3 regions of the Streptomyces sp. NPDC007863 genome follow, and region 3 is predicted to be linked to each of the others. Evidence: riboswitches for the same ligand, from Rfam matches in the RefSeq annotation. Region 3 holds a riboswitch; each other region holds the start of a gene.

Region 1 (5,288 bases), on a different contig from region 3:
GCGGGCGCTCCCCTACCAGCCGAACGGCAACCTGGACCGCTTCGAGTTCGGCGCCGCCGGCAAGATCCTCGCCTGGTTCTCCATGACCAACCAGGGCCCGCAGGCCCACCGCGCCGCCCACTTCTCGATCCACCCGCACCAGCACCGCGACACCGCCGCGTGGCAGTACACGGTCGACCCGGGCACCACGGCCACCGACTACTTCAACATCGGGCTCGGCTCGGGCTCGGGGAAGTACGACATCTCGATGATGGGCCCGAACCGCTTCCTGCGCCGCTTCATCGGCGACGCCTCGAAGGCGGGCAAGGCGATCGAGGTGGCGGCGCGGTACGCCACGGAGCCGGGCACCGGCAAGACGGCGGTCTGGTTCCGGATGACCAACGCCTCCGGCGGCCCGGTCACCTTCACCGTCCGCTCCAACGCCTACCGGACGGACGGCCCGTGGACGTACACCGTCGCGGCGAACTCCTCGCGGGAGGACTTCTTCAACGCCGTGGCGTACGCGGACGGCTGGTACGACTTCACGATCCTGGCCGACATCGACGGCACCTGGTCGCGCCGCTACACCGGTCACATCGAGACGGGCGCGCCGAGCGTCACGGGCTGACGGCCCGGCGGGCCCTCACCTCCCGGCCAGGGACGCGCGCCGGATGGTGGCGTCGAGGAGCGCGAGCGCGTCCTCGGCGGTACGGCCCGGCGCGCGGTTCCAGGGGCCGATGAGCCCGTGCCACCCCCGGGACCGCAGCTCGGTCATGATCCAGGCGCCGGACTCGTTCATGGTGGCCGCGCTGCCGTGGCCGAGCCGGTGGGCGGCGAGCAGGGCGCCACAGAGACAGCGGGCGCCACGCGCGTCGCGCAGCTTGTACGGGGTGTTCTGCCAGCCCCACTCGGTCAGCACCCGGCGCGCGTACGCCAGGTGGACCGAGGGGCGCACGTCGGCCCGGCCGATCCTGCGCCAGACGTGCAGCCGGTCCGGGAGGACGGCCCCGACGCGGCCCGGCAGCGGGCGCTCGGCGGGCGGGGACGGGGGCAGCGCGTCGAGCGCGCCCAGGGCGTCGGCGACCAGCCGGTCCACGGGGACGGAGAGGAGGGCCCGCCAGGCCTCGGGGGCGGCGCCCTCGTAGAGGCGGGCCGCCTCGCGGTCGAGGGCGTCGAGGGCGTCGGGGGTGTCGGGGATGTCGAAGGCGTCGGGGTCGAGGGCGTCGGCGTCGACCAGCAGGGCGAGGGGTGACATTCCCCCATAATTAGCCACATATGTCTGCTTTGCGCGTTATGCGCCACCCGTTCCGCACTCAAGTCGGCGCACAATTCCCCTAAAGGCGCCAGTCGCCCTATTCGGACATTGCGCACCCCGTGACGTGACTCACTCGCCGCGATCCACAGGCGGCCCCTCGTCCGTCACCACCCGTGCGGGACAAGGGATTCGGGAACGGTCGCCGAAACGGTAGATCTTGAATTCCGCGCGTTCGATCTTCGGTTTCGCTTTTCCGGTGCATTCACGTCTTGTTCCCCGCCGCATTTCTCGCCTACGGTCACCTCCATTCGGACGGACGCCTAATCCTGCCACCGCCCGAAAGACCTCCCATTGCACCCGACGGCAGGAGCGGGGGACCCACCACACCGCCGGTCCGGTAGCCCGGAGCGGCTCGGGGTGAAGCCGCGTGCGCGCGGCCGGACAGCTCCAGTCCGAACCCGACAGCTCACCTCGCAGGCGCCGGAGAGGAAACCGTCATGCCCGCTCACGGCAAGCACCGCCGCCCCCGACGCCGCCCCGTCTCCCGAGGTCTCGCCTTCGCCGGAACCGGCGGCGTGGCCCTCGCCCTGCCCCTGGTCGTGCCCGCCACGGCCGGCGCCGAGCCCGTCGCGCAGCCGGCGGCTCCGACCGCCGCCGTGGCCGCCCCGGCCGCCCTGGCCGCCGCGCCCGCGAAGGCGCCCGCCGCCCCCGCCACTCGCGCGTACACCGTCGTGAAGGGCGACTCCCTTTCCCTGATCGCCCACCGAAAGGGAATTCAGGGCGGCTGGAAGTCGCTTTACCAGGCGAACAAGGAGGCCGTGGGTGACAATCCGTCACTCATTCACCCGGGCCTCGAACTGACGATTCGTCGGGATTCCGCGAAGCCCGCCGCGCAGACCGCCCCGAAGACCTCCGCGAAGAACGGCGACAAGCCGGCCGCGAAGCCCGCGAAGTCCGCCTCCGCCGGTTCCGCCGAACGGGCGAGCCGGTCCTCCGCCCGTGCCGCGGTCCCGGCCGTCCAGGCCCGGCCGGCCGCCGCGAAGGCCGCGCCCGCCGCCGCCGTCCAGTACGCCGACAACCTCGACGGCTGGATCCGCGAGTCGCTCGACGTCATGGCCCGGTACGGCATCCCCGGCTCGTACGACGGCATCCTCCGCAACGTGCTGCGCGAGTCCTCCGGCAACCCCCGCGCCGTCAACCTCTGGGACTCCAACGCCGCGAAGGGCACCCCCTCCAAGGGCCTGCTCCAGGTGATCGACCCGACCTTCGCCGCGTACCACGTGCCGGGCACCTCGCTCGACCCGTACGACCCCGTCGCGAACATCACCGCCGCCTGCAACTACGCGGCCGACCGGTACGGCTCCATCGACAACGTCAACGGCGCCTACTGATCCGACCCGTTCACGGCCGCCGCGAAGTGGCCGGTGAACCACTCCGTCGCCAGCGCCGCCACCTCCTCCAGGGCCCCCGGCTCCTCGAAGAGGTGACCGGCGCCCGGCACGACCTCCAGGCGGCTCTCGCAGCGCAGCAGTTCCCCGGCCCGCCGGTTGAGGTCGACGACGAGGCCGTCGGCGCCGCCGACGATCAGCAGCGTGGGGGCCCGCACCCCGGCGAGCCGCTCCCCCGCCAGGTCGGGCCGGCCGCCCCGGGACACCACGGCGGCCACGTCGTCGCCCGCTTCCGCCGCCGCCCACAGGGCGGCGGCCGCCCCGGTGCTCGCCCCGAAGTAGCCGCGCGGCAGACCCTCGGTGCCCGGCCGCCCGGCCGTCCAGGCGGCGGCGCGGCCGAGCCGTCCGGCGAGCAGCGGGGTGTCGAAGATCCGCGCGTGGTCGGTCGCCTCGGCCTCCGTGAGCAGGTCGAAGAGGAGGGTGGCGAGCCCGGCCTGGTTCAGGGCGGCGGCCACCGCTCGGTTCCGCGGGCTGTGCCGGCCGCTGCCGCTGCCGTGGGCGAAGAGGACCAGGCCCGCGGCCCCGTCGGGCAGCGCGAGCTCGCCCGGCAGCTCGGGCCCGCCGCCCGGGACGCGTACCGCCGTGTGGCGGACGGCCGGACCGCGCGCCGCCCGGCTCCGGTCGAGGCGGGCCACCACCTCCGCGTCCGGCGTCTGGTCGAACTCCCGGTAGTACTGCCCGACCGCGTAGAAGCCCTCCGGGGTGTGGACGGCGACCGTCTCGTCGGCCTCGCCGCCGAGCCGGGCCGTCCAGCCGTACGGCGCCACCGGCACGGCCAGCACGATCCGGGCGGCTCCTGCGGCCCGCACCGCCCGGCAGGCGGCGAGCGCGGTCGCGCCGGTGGCGAGCCCGTCGTCGACGACGACCGCCGTACGCCCCTCCAGCGGCACCTGTCGGCGGCTGCCCCGGTAGGCGCGGGACCGCTCGGCCATGACCAGCCGCTCGCGCTCCTCTGCCTCCTCCAGCTGGCGCCGGGCCACGCCCGCGTCCCGCACCACCTGCTCGTTGACGACCCGGACGCCGCCCTCCCCGATGGCCCCCATGGCCAGCTCGGGCCGGCCCGGCACGCCGAGTTTCCGCACCAGACAGATGTCCAGCGGCGCGTCGAGCGCCTCGGCCACCTCCGCCGCCACCGGCACCCCGCCGCGTGGCAGCCCGAGGACGACGACGTCGGACCCCTGGAGATGGCCGAGCCGGGCGGCGAGCTGCCGCCCCGCGTCGGCCCGGTCGGCGAAGTACATGGCACGCCGCCTTCCCGATCGGCGACCCCCTCGGGCGCGGGCCCTCGGACCCGGCCCGTACCTCCAGGGTCCCACCGGCGGGGGCGTCGCCGCCCTGCCCGGCCTCAGACCACCCCGTGCCGCACCACGACCACCGGGCATGCGGCGTGGTGCAGCAGCGCCTGGCTGACGGAGCCGAGGAGCAGCCCGGCGAAACCGCCGCGCCCCCGGGCGCCCATGACGAGCAGCTGCGCGGTCGCGCTCTCCTCCAGGAGGACCTCGCGGGGCCGGCCGCGTACCAGCCGGGCTTCGGCCTCCGTCCCGGGGTGCCGGCCCGCGGCCCGGGCGAGCGCCGTTTCGAGGACGCGGGCGGCCTCCGCGTGCACCTCCTCGGCACCGGCGAAGAGCGGCGTCAGGTCGCCGGGGCCCGAGCGCGGGGCCCAGGCGTGGACGGCGACGAGGCCGGTGCCGCGCGCCCGGGCCTGCGCGTAGGCGAAGTCGACGGCCGCGTCGGAGTCCGGCGAGCCGTCGACGGCGAGGAGCAACGGCCCCTCCGGCTCGTCCCGGCCGCGCACCACGAGGACCGGGCAGGCGGCGTGGGCGGCGAGGTGGACGGCGACCGAGCCGACGACGAGGCCGGTGAAGGCGCCGGTGCCGCGGCTGCCGACGACGACCAGCTCCGCGCCGCGCGACCGGGTCGCGAGGACGACGAGCGGTTCGCCGGTGATGAGCTCGCCGGAGACCTCGGTGCCCGGGGCGACCGCCCGCGCCCGGGCCACGGCCGTGTCCAGGACGATCTCCGCCTGCCGTCGCAGTCCGCTCTCGGTGGGGCCGTACACCGAGGGCTCCAGGTCGACCCGGAACATCGGCCAGGCGAAGGCGTGCACGACGACCAGGCGCGCACCGCGCGTCCCGGCCTCCCGCGCCGCCGTCCCGACCGCCCCGAGCGCCGACGGTGAGCCGTCCGTCCCGACGAGGACGAACGGCCCGCCGGCCGTCGTGGTCTCCGGTGCCGTGGCCGGTTCCTCGCTGCGCCCCATCGCTCTTCCGTCCTTCCGGTCGTGCACCGCCGGTCGCGGGTGCCCTCGTGTCGAGTACACCCGTCGGCTGCCCGCACGACCGGGCGCCACGCGGGCCGGACGTCCCGACCGGCCCCGCCGAAGGTCCCGAGGGGCCGCCCGGGACCTCCGGCGGGGTTGGGCGGGGTTGGGGTCGGGTCAGGCGGCCAGGAAGGCCTCGATCGCCCGGGCGAGGTCCTTGGGGGTCTCCTCCGGCGGGTAGTGCCCGGCGTCCGCGAGGACTTCGAGGCGGGCGTTGGGGTACCAGCGCAGCCAGGTCGCCTCCATGGCCTCGGCGCCGAGCGCCGGGTCGTGGGCGCCGACGACG
Region 2 (5,288 bases), on a different contig from region 3:
ATCCACGACACCATGCGCAGCCTGGCGAGCGACGTGGAGACCACCTGCCTCGGCCAGGCCGGCTCCACGGCGGCGGTCCTGCTCGCCGCGGGCACGCCCGGCAAGCGCATGATGCTGCCCGGCGCCCGGGTCACCCTGCGCCAGCCGGTCCTCGACGAGCCGCTCGCCGGGCAGCTCTCCGACCTGGACCTCCAGGCGCGCGAACTGCTGCGGCTACGCGGCGTGATGACGGGACTCCTCTCCGCGTACACCGGCCGGGAGGCGGACGAGGTCTCCGCCGACACCGAGCGCCTGACCGTCCTCGACGCGCCGGCGGCGCTCGCGTACGGCCTGGTCGACTCCGTCGTCGGCACGCGCCGGGCCGACTCCGGCACGCCGACGGCACGGTGAGACCGCGATGGTGCCGGAGCTTCCGCCGCTGCCCGCCCTGACGCGCGCCGAGGGGCAGTTGATCGACGCCTACCTCGAAGTCGTCGACCTCCTGGGGAAGATCAATCCATCCAGAGGCTCGCATACCTATGGGGCCCTGCGGGCCGCGCAGGCGCTGGTCGGGCGGGCGGAGGCGCTGCGCGAGGCCCTGACGCTCATGCATATGCGGGGCGAGAGCGAGGTCCACACCGAGACATTGGCCTGCGCGCTGCGGGTGTTGGACGGCGAGCGGCGGGCCGCCCGCGTCACCGTGCCCGGCGCGCGGGCCAGTTGACATTCCGACGTGTCGTGTCGAGCCCCGGACGGCCGACACGGGACGCAGGATCCATCCCCCGTCCGGCGTAGTCGCGCGATCGACAGATGAAGTGTGCGAGTTGCGCAACAGGTGTACGCATTTGGCGGAATCGGGCATTCCGATGCTGGTACGGGGCTCGTCGGCCAAACCTACGACGATCACGAAACCCTCTTGTCCACCCGTATGGATCAGTCGTGAGGAGCCTCACATAACGTCGTTTCCGCTCGGTTTTCGACCGAACCGTGGGTCAAGATCCTCGACGACGACAAGCCCCCGCCATCCAGGCGGGGCGGTCCGGGCGGACGCCGAGTCCTGCCGCCGTCCCGGACGTCTGGTCGACAGGATTGGACCGGCAGGAGTGGAGGACCCGAGCAGTACGGGTCGATCGCGCCGTATCCCCGGCGCGGCCGTCCCTTGGGGTGAAGCCGCAGCCGCGGCCGGGCATCTTCGCCTGCCCGAACCCGACAGGTCATCCTTCACAGGCGGCTGACGAAGGGTTGCGCATGACTGCGCAGATGCATGTCCCGTCCCTGCTGTCCCGGGCCGGAGCCGTCTCGGCTCTCACCCTCGCCGCCGTCGGCGGCACGCTCCTCGCACCGGGAGCCGCACCCGAGGCCCAGGCGGCCACCTCCCACGCGACGCAGGCCCTGAACGTGGCGGCGTCCAAGAAGGGCGCGCCCTACCGGTACGGCTCGGCGGGCCCCACCCGCTTCGACTGCTCCGGTCTCACGCTCTACGCGTACAAGAAGGCGGGAAAGACGCTGCCACGCACCGCGCAGCAGCAGTACAACAAGACCCGGCACATCTCCGCCGCCAGTCGGCAGAAGGGGGACCTGGTCTTCTTCCACTCGGGCGGCAGGGTCTACCACGTGGGGATCTACGCCGGCAGCGGCAAGATCTGGCACTCGCCCAAGACCGGCTCCTGGGTGAAGCTCGACCGGATCTGGTCGTCGAAGGTCTACTACGGCCGCGTGCGCTGACCCACCGGCGCCCGCGGTGATGTCCCCGGGGTGCGGTGGCGCCGCCACACCCCTCACCGCGGGCGCCGGACCCGGCGAACCGGTTCAGCAGGCCGGCACGGCCGCCGCGGCCCAGGGCAGCGTGATCCACACCGTCTTGCCGCCCTCGGCGGTCGCCGTCACCGAGAGCCGTCCGCCGGCCTCGGCGGCGAGGACCCGGATGATCACCATGCCGCGGCCGTTGTCCTGCTGGACGGCGGCCGGAAGCCGGCGCGGGAAGCGCGGATGGCTGTCGGTGACGCCGATCCGCAGCACCTCCTCGCGGTCGAGGCGGAGCTCGACGGTGAAGGTCGGCGACTGCCCGAAGGTGTGCAGCACCGCGTTGGTCGCCAGCTCCGAGACCATCAGCCGGATCGAGTCCGCCGCGTCGCCGTCGTCGTCCAGACCCCAGCGGCCGAGCGCCTCCGCCACGAACCTCCGCGCCGTGGCGACCGCGCCGGGCTCGCTGGGCAGAGTGACGGATGCTTCGTGGTGATCTGCCATGGCGACGTCGTCCCTTTCCCGCCGGGGGCGTCGCCCCGGCTCGCGCTCCGCGTCAGCCTGCCACCGATCGGGCACCCGGGTGGGTCGTTCTCCCGAGATATGCCCCGTTCTGTCGCCCGAAGCGGTGAACTCCGGGCCTGTCGACGGCGCGTGGACGGTATCGGGAACCCGCGGTGTGCGGGGGCTCAGCGCGCCCCGGCCGGCGCGGTGCGCACGATCGTGGCGACCGCGCGCCCGACCTCCGCGTCCGTGAGGTCCGCGCGGGCCGTCAGCCGCAGCCGCGAGATGCCGTCCGGCACCGACGGGGGCCGGAAGCAGCCCACGGACAGGCCCTGTTCGCGGCAGTCGGCCGCCCAGCGCAGGGCCTCCTCGGGCCCCGGCGCGTGCACCGAGACGACGGCCGCGTCCGGGCGGGCCGAGACGAACCCGGCCTCGGTGAGCGTCCGGTGGAGCGTGCCGGCGACCGCACGCGCCCGTGTGGCGAGCCCCGGGTCCGCGGCGATCAGCCGCAGGCTCGCGAGGGCCGCGCCGGTGGCGGCCGGGGCGAGCCCGGTGTCGAAGATGAAGGTGCGCGCCGCGTTGACCAGGTGCTCGATCACCCGGGCCGGGCCGAGGACCGCGCCGCCCTGGCTGCCCAGCGACTTGGAGAGGGTGAGGGTGGCGACCACGTCCTCGTCGCCCGCGAGTCCGGCGCCGTGGAGCGCGCCCCGGCCGCCCTCGCCGAGGACGCCGAAGCCGTGCGCGTCGTCGACGACGAGCCCGGCGCCGTGGGCGCGGCAGGCGTCGGCGAGTTCCTCCAGCGGGGCGCGGTCGCCGTCGACGGAGAAGACGGAGTCGCTGACGGCGAGGGCCCGCCGCCCCTCGTGCGCCTCCAGCGTCTTGCGTACGGCCTCGGGGTCGGCGTGCGGGACGACCTCGGCCTCGGCGCGGGCGAGCCGGCAGCCGTCCACGATCGAGGCGTGGTTGGCGGCGTCGGAGACGATCAGCGCCCCGGGGCCGCCGAGCGCGGTGAGCGCGGCGAGGTTGGCGGTGTAGCCGGAGGAGAAGACGAGGGCGGCCTCGAAGCCGCAGAAGGCGGCCAGTTCCTCTTCGAGCGTGGTGTGCAGCCGGGTCGTGCCGGTGACGAGCCGCGAGCCGGTCGCGCCGGCGCCCCAGCGGCGGGCGGCCTCGGCGGCCGCGCCGGTCACCTCGGGGTGCCGGGTGAGACCGAGGTAGTCGTTGCCCGCCAGGTCGAGGAGGTCCGACTCGGCCGGGCGCGGACGCAGGGTCCTGACCAGGCCGGCCTCGGCCCGGCGGCGGGCCTCCGCCCCGGTCCAGTCGAAGGCGTCGCGGCGCGCGGGCGGGGTCGGCTGGGCCTGGGGCATGCGGCGTTCCTTCGGTCGGCACCTGGTGCGGTCGCCTCGGGCCGCACCCGTACGGCGCCCGGGGTCGACGCCTTTTGTAGGCAGCGCACAGACCCTAACGGCAGAAGGCCGAGGTCGGGATGTGGTCATACACACACCTCGATCACGCCCGTTTGTTCAGATCCTCCTTGGCCCGGGGGTGTGCCGTAGGCAAGGATCAACCCTTATGGACCTGCTGAACACGCTGGTGGAGAAGGGGCTGCGGCGCGAGACGCCGACCCGTGAAGAAGCGCTCGCCGTCCTGGCGACCTCCGACGACGATCTGCTCGATGTGGTGGCGGCCGCCGGGAAGGTGCGCCGTCAGTGGTTCGGGCGGCGGGTGAAGCTGAACTACCTCGTCAACCTGAAGTCCGGGCTGTGCCCGGAGGACTGCTCGTACTGTTCTCAGCGGCTCGGTTCCAAGGCCGACATCCTCAAGTACACCTGGCTGAAGCCGGACGAGGCGTCCGACGCCGCGGCGGCCGGCATCGCCGGCGGCGCCAAGCGCGTCTGCCTGGTGGCGAGCGGCCGCGGTCCGACGGACCGCGACGTCGAGCGGGTCGGCAGGACCATCGAGGCGATCAAGGAGCAGAACGAGGGCGTCGAGGTGTGCGCCTGCCTCGGTCTGCTCTCCGACGGCCAGGCCGAGCGGCTGAAGTCGGCCGGCGCGGACGCGTACAACCACAACCTCAACACCTCCGAGGCGACGTACGAGGGGATCACCAAGACCCACACGTACGCCGACCGGGTGGACACCGTGCAGAAGGCGCACGCGGCGGGCCTCTCGGCCTGCTCGGGCCTGATCGCGGGCATGGGCGAGACCGACGAGGACCTGGTCGACGTGGTGTTCGCGCTGCGCGAGCTGGACTCGGACTCGGTGCCGGTCAACTTCCTGATCCCCTTCGAGGGCACGCCGCTGGCGAAGGAGTGGAACCTGAGCCCGCAGCGCTGTCTGCGGATCCTCGCCATGGTCCGCTTCGTCTGCCCCGACGTGGAGGTCCGGATCGCGGGCGGCCGTGAGGTGCACCTGCGGTCGATGCAGCCGCTGGCGCTGAACATCGCCAACTCGATCTTCCTCGGCGACTACCTGACCAGCGAGGGCCAGGCCGGCCAGGCCGACCTCGACATGATCGCGGACGCCGGCTTCGAGGTGGAGGGCGCGGGCACCACCACGCTCCCCGCCCACCGCGCCGACGCGCTCGCGGCGGCCGGCGGCGGCTGCGGTTCGCACGCCCAGGGCGGCGGCTGCGGTTCCGAGGCGGCGGCCGGCTGCGGCGGCCACGGGGAGGCGGCCGGCGGCTGCGGCCCGTGCGGCGGTCACGCGGCGGCTCCGGCGGAGACCCCGGCGGAGGTGCCGGCCGCGGTGTCGGCCCCGGCGTCGGAGGCCCGGACCGACCTGGTGGCGGTGCGCCGCCGCGGCGCCGGCACGGACCTCGCCCCGAACGCGTAACGGGTGACGATGCGCAACGACGAACTCCTCGCCCTGGACCGGGCGCACGTGTGGCATCCGTACGGCCCCATGCCGGGCCGTGCGGAGCCGCTGGTGGTCGCGTCCGCGTCCGGGGTGCGGCTGCGGCTCGCCGAGCCGGCCGAGGGACACGCCGAGCTGATCGACGGCATGTCCTCGTGGTGGTCGGCCGTGCACGGCTACAACCACCCGGTGCTCAACGAAGCGGCGCG
Region 3 (5,288 bases):
TGGGCGGGCAGCTGCGCGAGGTCGTCGTCGAGGACGTCCCGGCCCGCGCCCTGATGGCCGCCTACCGGCTGCCGGAGGACGGCACGCGCGCGTGCGACGCGGCCGACCTCGCCCTCACCGTGCTCGGCGGCGGCGAGTCCTCCCGGCTGCACAACCGCCTGGTCCGCCGCGACCGCACCGCGGTCGCCGCCGGCTTCGGCCTGCTGCGGCTCGCCGGCGCCCCCTCGCTCGGCTGGCTGGACGTCAAGACCTCCGGCGGCGTCGAGGTCCCCGCCATCGAGGCGGCCGTCGACGAGGAGCTCGCCCGCTTCGCGGCCGAGGGCCCGACCGCCGAGGAGATGGAGCGCGCCCAGGCCCAGCTGGAGCGCGAATGGCTCGACCGGCTCGGCACGGTGGCCGGCCGCGCCGACGAACTGTGCCGCTTCGCCGTGCTGTTCGGCGACCCGCAGCTCGCCCTGACCGCGGTCGACCGCGTCCTCGCCGTCACCGCCGACGAGGTGCGCGAGGTGGCCGCGGCCCGGCTGCGCCCCGACAACCGCGCGGTGCTGGTCTACGAGCCGGTGTCCACCGACGGCACCGACGACAGCGCCGACGGCGACGACGAGGAAGGAGCGGACCGATGACCGACGCCGCCACGTCCCTGACCAGCATGGAGTTCCACCCGCAGCCGAAGGCCGGCACGGCCAGGCCCTGGGCCTTCCCGGCCCCCGAGCGCGGCGCGCTCGACAACGGCCTGACGGTGCTCCGCTGCCACCGCCCCGGCCAGCAGGTCGTGGCCGTCGAGATCTTCCTCGACGCGCCGCTGGACGCCGAGCCCGAGGGCCTCGACGGCGTCGCCACGATCATGGCGCGCGCCCTCTCCGAGGGGACCACCGAGCGCGGCGCCGAGGAGTTCGCGGCCGAGCTGGAGCGCTGTGGCGCCACGCTCGACGCGCACGCGGACCACCCCGGCGTCCGGGTCTCCCTGGAGGTCCCGGTCTCCCGGCTCACCAAGGCGCTCGGTCTGGTCGCCGAGGCGCTGATCTCCCCGGCCTTCGACCCCGACGAGGTCAAGCGCCTGGTGGACAACCGGCTCGACGAGATCCCGCACGAGGCCGCCAACCCGAGCCGCCGGGCAGCGAAGCAGCTCTACAAGGAGCTCTTCCCGGCCACGACCCGGATGTCCCGGCCCCGCCAGGGCACCGAGGAGACGGTGAAGGCCATCGACGCCGCCGCCGTCCGCGCCTTCTACGACGCGCACCTGCGGCCCGCCGCCGCCACCGCGGTCGTCGTCGGCGACCTCACCGGCGTCGACCTCGACAAGGTGCTCGCCGAGACCCTGGGCGGCTGGACCGGCAAGCCGGCCGCGCCTCGTCCGATGGCGCCGATCACCGCCGACGACACCGGACGGGTCGTCATCGTCGACCGCCCCGGGGCGGTCCAGACCCAGCTGCTGATCGGCCGGATCGGCCCGGACCGCCACGACTCCGTGTGGGCCGCGCAGGTCCTCGGCGTCTACTGCCTCGGCGGCACCCTGACGTCCCGTCTGGACGCCGTCCTGCGCGAGGAGAAGGGGTACACGTACGGCGTGCGCGCCTTCGGGCAGGTGCTCCGCTCGGACGGCGAGGGGCACGGCGCCTCGATGCTCGCGATCAGCGGCTCGGTCGACACCCCCAACACCGGTCCGGCCCTCGGCGACCTGTGGCAGGTGCTCCGCACCCTGGCGGAGGGCGGTCTGACCGACGCCGAGCGGGACGTGGCGGTGCAGAACCTGGTGGGCGTGGCCCCGCTCAAGTACGAGACGGCCGCGTCGGTCGCCGCGACCCTCTCCGACCAGGTGGAGCAGCACCTCCCGGACGACTACCAGGCCCGGCTGTACGCGCGGCTCGCCGAGACCGGCACGGTCGAGGCCACGGCCGCCGTCGTCAGCGCCTTCCCGGTGGACCGGCTCGTCACGGTCCTGGTGGGCGACGCGTCGCAGATCGAGGAGCCCGTGCGGGCCCTCGGCATCGGCGACGTGACCGTGGTGAGCTGACCCGTGGTGAGCTGACCCTGGGGTGAGTCGACCCGTGGTGAGTTGACCGGTCGTCAACCCCGGGCGGAGGTCTCCGGCGCGTAGAAGCGCCGGAGACCTCCGCTTTGTCCGTTACGGCGTCAAAGATGATTGTATGCCCTGTGGCATGTCTTACAAATGAGCGTGTCTGTTTGGCGATCGACATCCGTCCGGCCTAGCGTCGATCCGTCTGTCCGACCCGACGTACGCGCCGCACCCGCGGCAACCGGACAGACATCGCCGAGTCCCCGTCAGGCGCGAGCCTGGGGAGCCGGGGACCCACGCAGTCCCTGGGGTGAATCGGACGCCTTCGCCACGCGGAGGGGCCCGTAGGAGACCTTCCTGCTCCGAACCCGTCAGCTAACCCGGTAGGCGAGAAGGAAGGAAAGGAACCGTCTTGGCGTTCACCCGTGCCACCGGGAAGCATCGTGGTGCGAGCCGACTGGCTCGCCGCAGCGCCGGCATCGCCGGCGTGGCCGCCCTCGCGACCACCGGCGTCGTCGGCACCCTGGCCTCCCCGGCGCTCGCCGCCGACACGGACGACCGTTCCCCCGAGGACACCGGCCTCACCCAGGTGATCGCCGACGAGTCCATCGCCGACCAGGTCAGCGCGCAGGCCGCCGCCCAGGAGCGCGAGGCCACCGAGGCCGAGGCCCGGGCCAAGGCGCGCGCCGAGGCGAAGCGCAAGGCCGAGGCCCGCGCCCAGGAGATCCGCGAGGCCAAGGAGCGCGCCGCCCGTGAGGCCGAGCGCCGCCGGCTCGCCTCCTTCAACCTCCCGGTCGCCGGCTCGTACGTCTCCACCGGCTACAAGACCGGCGGCTCGCTCTGGTCCTCCGGCAGCCACTCCGGCGTCGACTTCCACGCCTCCTACGGCAGCTCGGTCGTCTCCGTCGGCTCCGGCACCGTCGTCGAGGCCGGCTGGGGCGGCGCGTACGGCAACAACATCGTGATCCGGATGAACGACGGCACGTACACCCAGTACGGCCACCTGTCGTCCATCGGCGTCTACGTCGGCCAGAGCGTCGAGCCCGGCCAGCAGATAGGCGTCTCCGGCTCGACCGGCAACTCCACCGGCCCGCACCTCCACTTCGAGGCCCGGACCACCGCCGAGTACGGCTCCGACATCAACCCCGTCGCGTACCTCCGCGCCCGCGGCGTCAGCCTCTGACGCTTCGCGGCCCCCGCTGCACCGAAAGCCCCGGCTCCCGCGAGCCGGGGCCTTTTCGCGCCCTGCCGGGCGCTGCGGAGCTCCGGATCCGGAGGGATTCCGCCGCGAACCGGACGAATTCCGAGGGGGCATCGGAATTTCCGGCGCCCTGCAATAGAGTCGCGTGAACGGCGCTGCTCGAATTCGGTGCGCGCGGAGCGAATACGGAGGTCGGACATGCGGGTTCCCGCGCAATCGGTATGCACGGCGATCCGGGACGACATCGTCTCGGGGATCTTCGAGCGCGGCAGCCGGCTGACCGAGGAACAGCTCGCCCGCCGTTACGGCGTCTCCCGCGTCCCGGTCCGCGAGGCGCTGCGCACCCTGGAGTCCGAGGGCTTCGTCGTCAGCCGCCGGCACGCGGGCGCCCATGTCGCCGAGCCCACCGACCAGGAGGCCTCCGACCTCCTCGACGTACGGGCGCTGCTCGAACCGCTCGCCGCCGCCCGGGCCGCCCAGCGGCGCACCGACGCCCACCTCAAGGTGCTGCGGGGCCTGGTCAGGCTGGGGCAGGAGCGGGCGCGGCGGGGGCAGGGCGAGGATCTGCGGGCGCTCGGCGGCTGGTTCCACGAGACGCTCGCCCAGGCCTCGGGCTCCCCGGCGCTCGCCGCGCTCCTCACCCAGCTGCGCCACAAGATCGCCTGGATGTACGCGGTGGACCAGCCGGACCGGCCCGTCGAGGCCTGGGCCGAGCACGGGGCGATCGTCGACGCCATCGCCCGCGGGGACGCCGAGCGGGCCCGCGGGCTCACCGCGCAGCACGCCGAGCACACGCTTCCGCTGCACCGGCTGAAAAGGCCCGAGCGGGGCCGTGTGAGGGTTTCGCAACATGCCGTCAACACGGCGAGCGTCCGGAATTAACACGGACGCCGTATACAAAGAATAGCAATTCCAGGGCTTCTTTCGGGCTGCCCGGAAACTCTCCGAAAAGGCAATTCTCTGACCCCGGAAATACCGGACGGCCGCGTCCGCCGGGAATTTCCGGGGACGCGGCCGTCGGGAAGAGCTGTGGATCGACCCGCCGGGTCAGACCGTCTCGGGGAGCTCGTCGAGGCCCTCGGCGACGAGCTTGGCGAGGCGCTCCAGCGCGGCCTCGGCACCCTCGGCGTCCGAGGCGAGCACGATCTCCTCGCCGCCCTGCGCGCCCAGGCCGAGGACCGCGAGCATCGACGCGGCGTTGACCGGGTTGCCGTCGGCCTTGGCGATGGTCACCGGGACACCGGAGGCCGTGGCGGCACGGACGAAGATGGAGGCGGGGCGGGCGTGCAGGCCCTCGGCCCAGCCGACGTTGACGCGGCGCTCAGCCATGGTGTTGCCCTTCAGGTCTTCAGCGGTTGTCTAGACCAGTCTCTCACGGGATGCGGCGTGCTCCTGCCGACCTGGGTCCCGCATCCGTGCGACGTTCGGCCCTCCTACCTTGCACGGGGCCGGGAGGCCGCGCGAGCCGTGTACCGCCAGGGAGTGGGCGCGCGGACGGTGCCGGTGCCGGACCCCGGCCGTAGGCTTTGCCCATGCGCAGCGCGTCGGAGCAGACGGACGGACCGGGCGGGGCCGGAGGCGGTACCGAGGCCGGGGCCGCGGGCGGGGCGGCGGCCGGCCGGCCGGAGCCGGAGGGGCACGCCTACCCCGACCACTGGGAGGCCGACGTCGTGCTCCGGGACGGCGGCACCGCGCGCATCCGGCCCATCACCGCCGACGACGCCGACCGGCTCGTCAGCTTCTACGAGCAGGTCTCGGACGAGTCGAAGTACTACCGCTTCTTCGCCCCCTACCCCCGGCTCTCCGCCAAGGACGTCCACCGCTTCACCCACCACGACTTCGTCGACCGGGTCGGCCTCGCCGCCACCGTCGGCGGCGAGTTCATCGCCACCGTCCGCTACGACCGGATCAACGACCTCGGCCGCCCCGCCTCCTTCCCCGCCGACGAGGCCGAGGTCGCCTTCCTCGTCCAGGACGCCCACCAGGGCCGCGGCGTCGCCTCCGCCCTCCTCGAACACATCGCGGCCGTCGCCCGCGAGCGCGGCATCCGCCGCTTCGCCGCCGAGGTGC

The links. Region 3 has a riboswitch for cyclic di-AMP ahead of ABZ621_RS25780 (M23 family metallopeptidase). Riboswitches for the same ligand answer to the same signal wherever they lie in the genome.
Region 1: it holds a riboswitch for cyclic di-AMP, as region 3 does, so the genes downstream of both, ABZ621_RS26820 (LysM peptidoglycan-binding domain-containing protein) here and ABZ621_RS25780 (M23 family metallopeptidase) in region 3, are expected to answer to the same signal.
Region 2: it holds a riboswitch for cyclic di-AMP, as region 3 does, so the genes downstream of both, ABZ621_RS21335 (C40 family peptidase) here and ABZ621_RS25780 (M23 family metallopeptidase) in region 3, are expected to answer to the same signal.

The regions. Positions count from the first base shown of each region.
Region 1 is NZ_JBEYEI010000018.1:128,525-133,812, reverse strand. Features, by position in the region: gene ABZ621_RS26830 (phosphocholine-specific phospholipase C) at 1-607, shown strand, start outside; gene ABZ621_RS26825 (hypothetical protein) at 623-1,234, opposite strand; cyclic di-AMP (ydaO/yuaA leader) riboswitch at 1,542-1,727, shown strand; gene ABZ621_RS26820 (LysM peptidoglycan-binding domain-containing protein) at 1,732-2,625, shown strand; gene ABZ621_RS26815 (phosphoribosyltransferase family protein) at 2,619-3,923, opposite strand; gene ABZ621_RS26810 (universal stress protein) at 4,028-4,942, opposite strand; gene ABZ621_RS26805 (alpha/beta hydrolase) at 5,120-5,288, opposite strand, start outside.
Region 2 is NZ_JBEYEI010000013.1:100,268-105,555, forward strand. Features, by position in the region: gene ABZ621_RS21325 (ATP-dependent Clp protease proteolytic subunit) at 1-390, shown strand, start outside; gene ABZ621_RS21330 (hypothetical protein) at 398-703, shown strand; cyclic di-AMP (ydaO/yuaA leader) riboswitch at 1,018-1,224, shown strand; gene ABZ621_RS21335 (C40 family peptidase) at 1,228-1,704, shown strand; gene ABZ621_RS21340 (ATP-binding protein) at 1,789-2,226, opposite strand; gene ABZ621_RS21345 (8-amino-7-oxononanoate synthase) at 2,412-3,590, opposite strand; gene bioB (biotin synthase BioB) at 3,796-5,058, shown strand; gene ABZ621_RS21355 (adenosylmethionine--8-amino-7-oxononanoate transaminase) at 5,068-5,288, shown strand, end outside.
Region 3 is NZ_JBEYEI010000017.1:116,129-121,416, forward strand. Features, by position in the region: gene ABZ621_RS25770 (pitrilysin family protein) at 1-623, shown strand, start outside; gene ABZ621_RS25775 (pitrilysin family protein) at 620-2,014, shown strand; cyclic di-AMP (ydaO/yuaA leader) riboswitch at 2,261-2,421, shown strand; gene ABZ621_RS25780 (M23 family metallopeptidase) at 2,430-3,200, shown strand; gene ABZ621_RS25785 (GntR family transcriptional regulator) at 3,417-4,100, shown strand; gene ABZ621_RS25790 (HPr family phosphocarrier protein) at 4,266-4,547, opposite strand; gene ABZ621_RS25795 (GNAT family N-acetyltransferase) at 4,751-5,288, shown strand, end outside.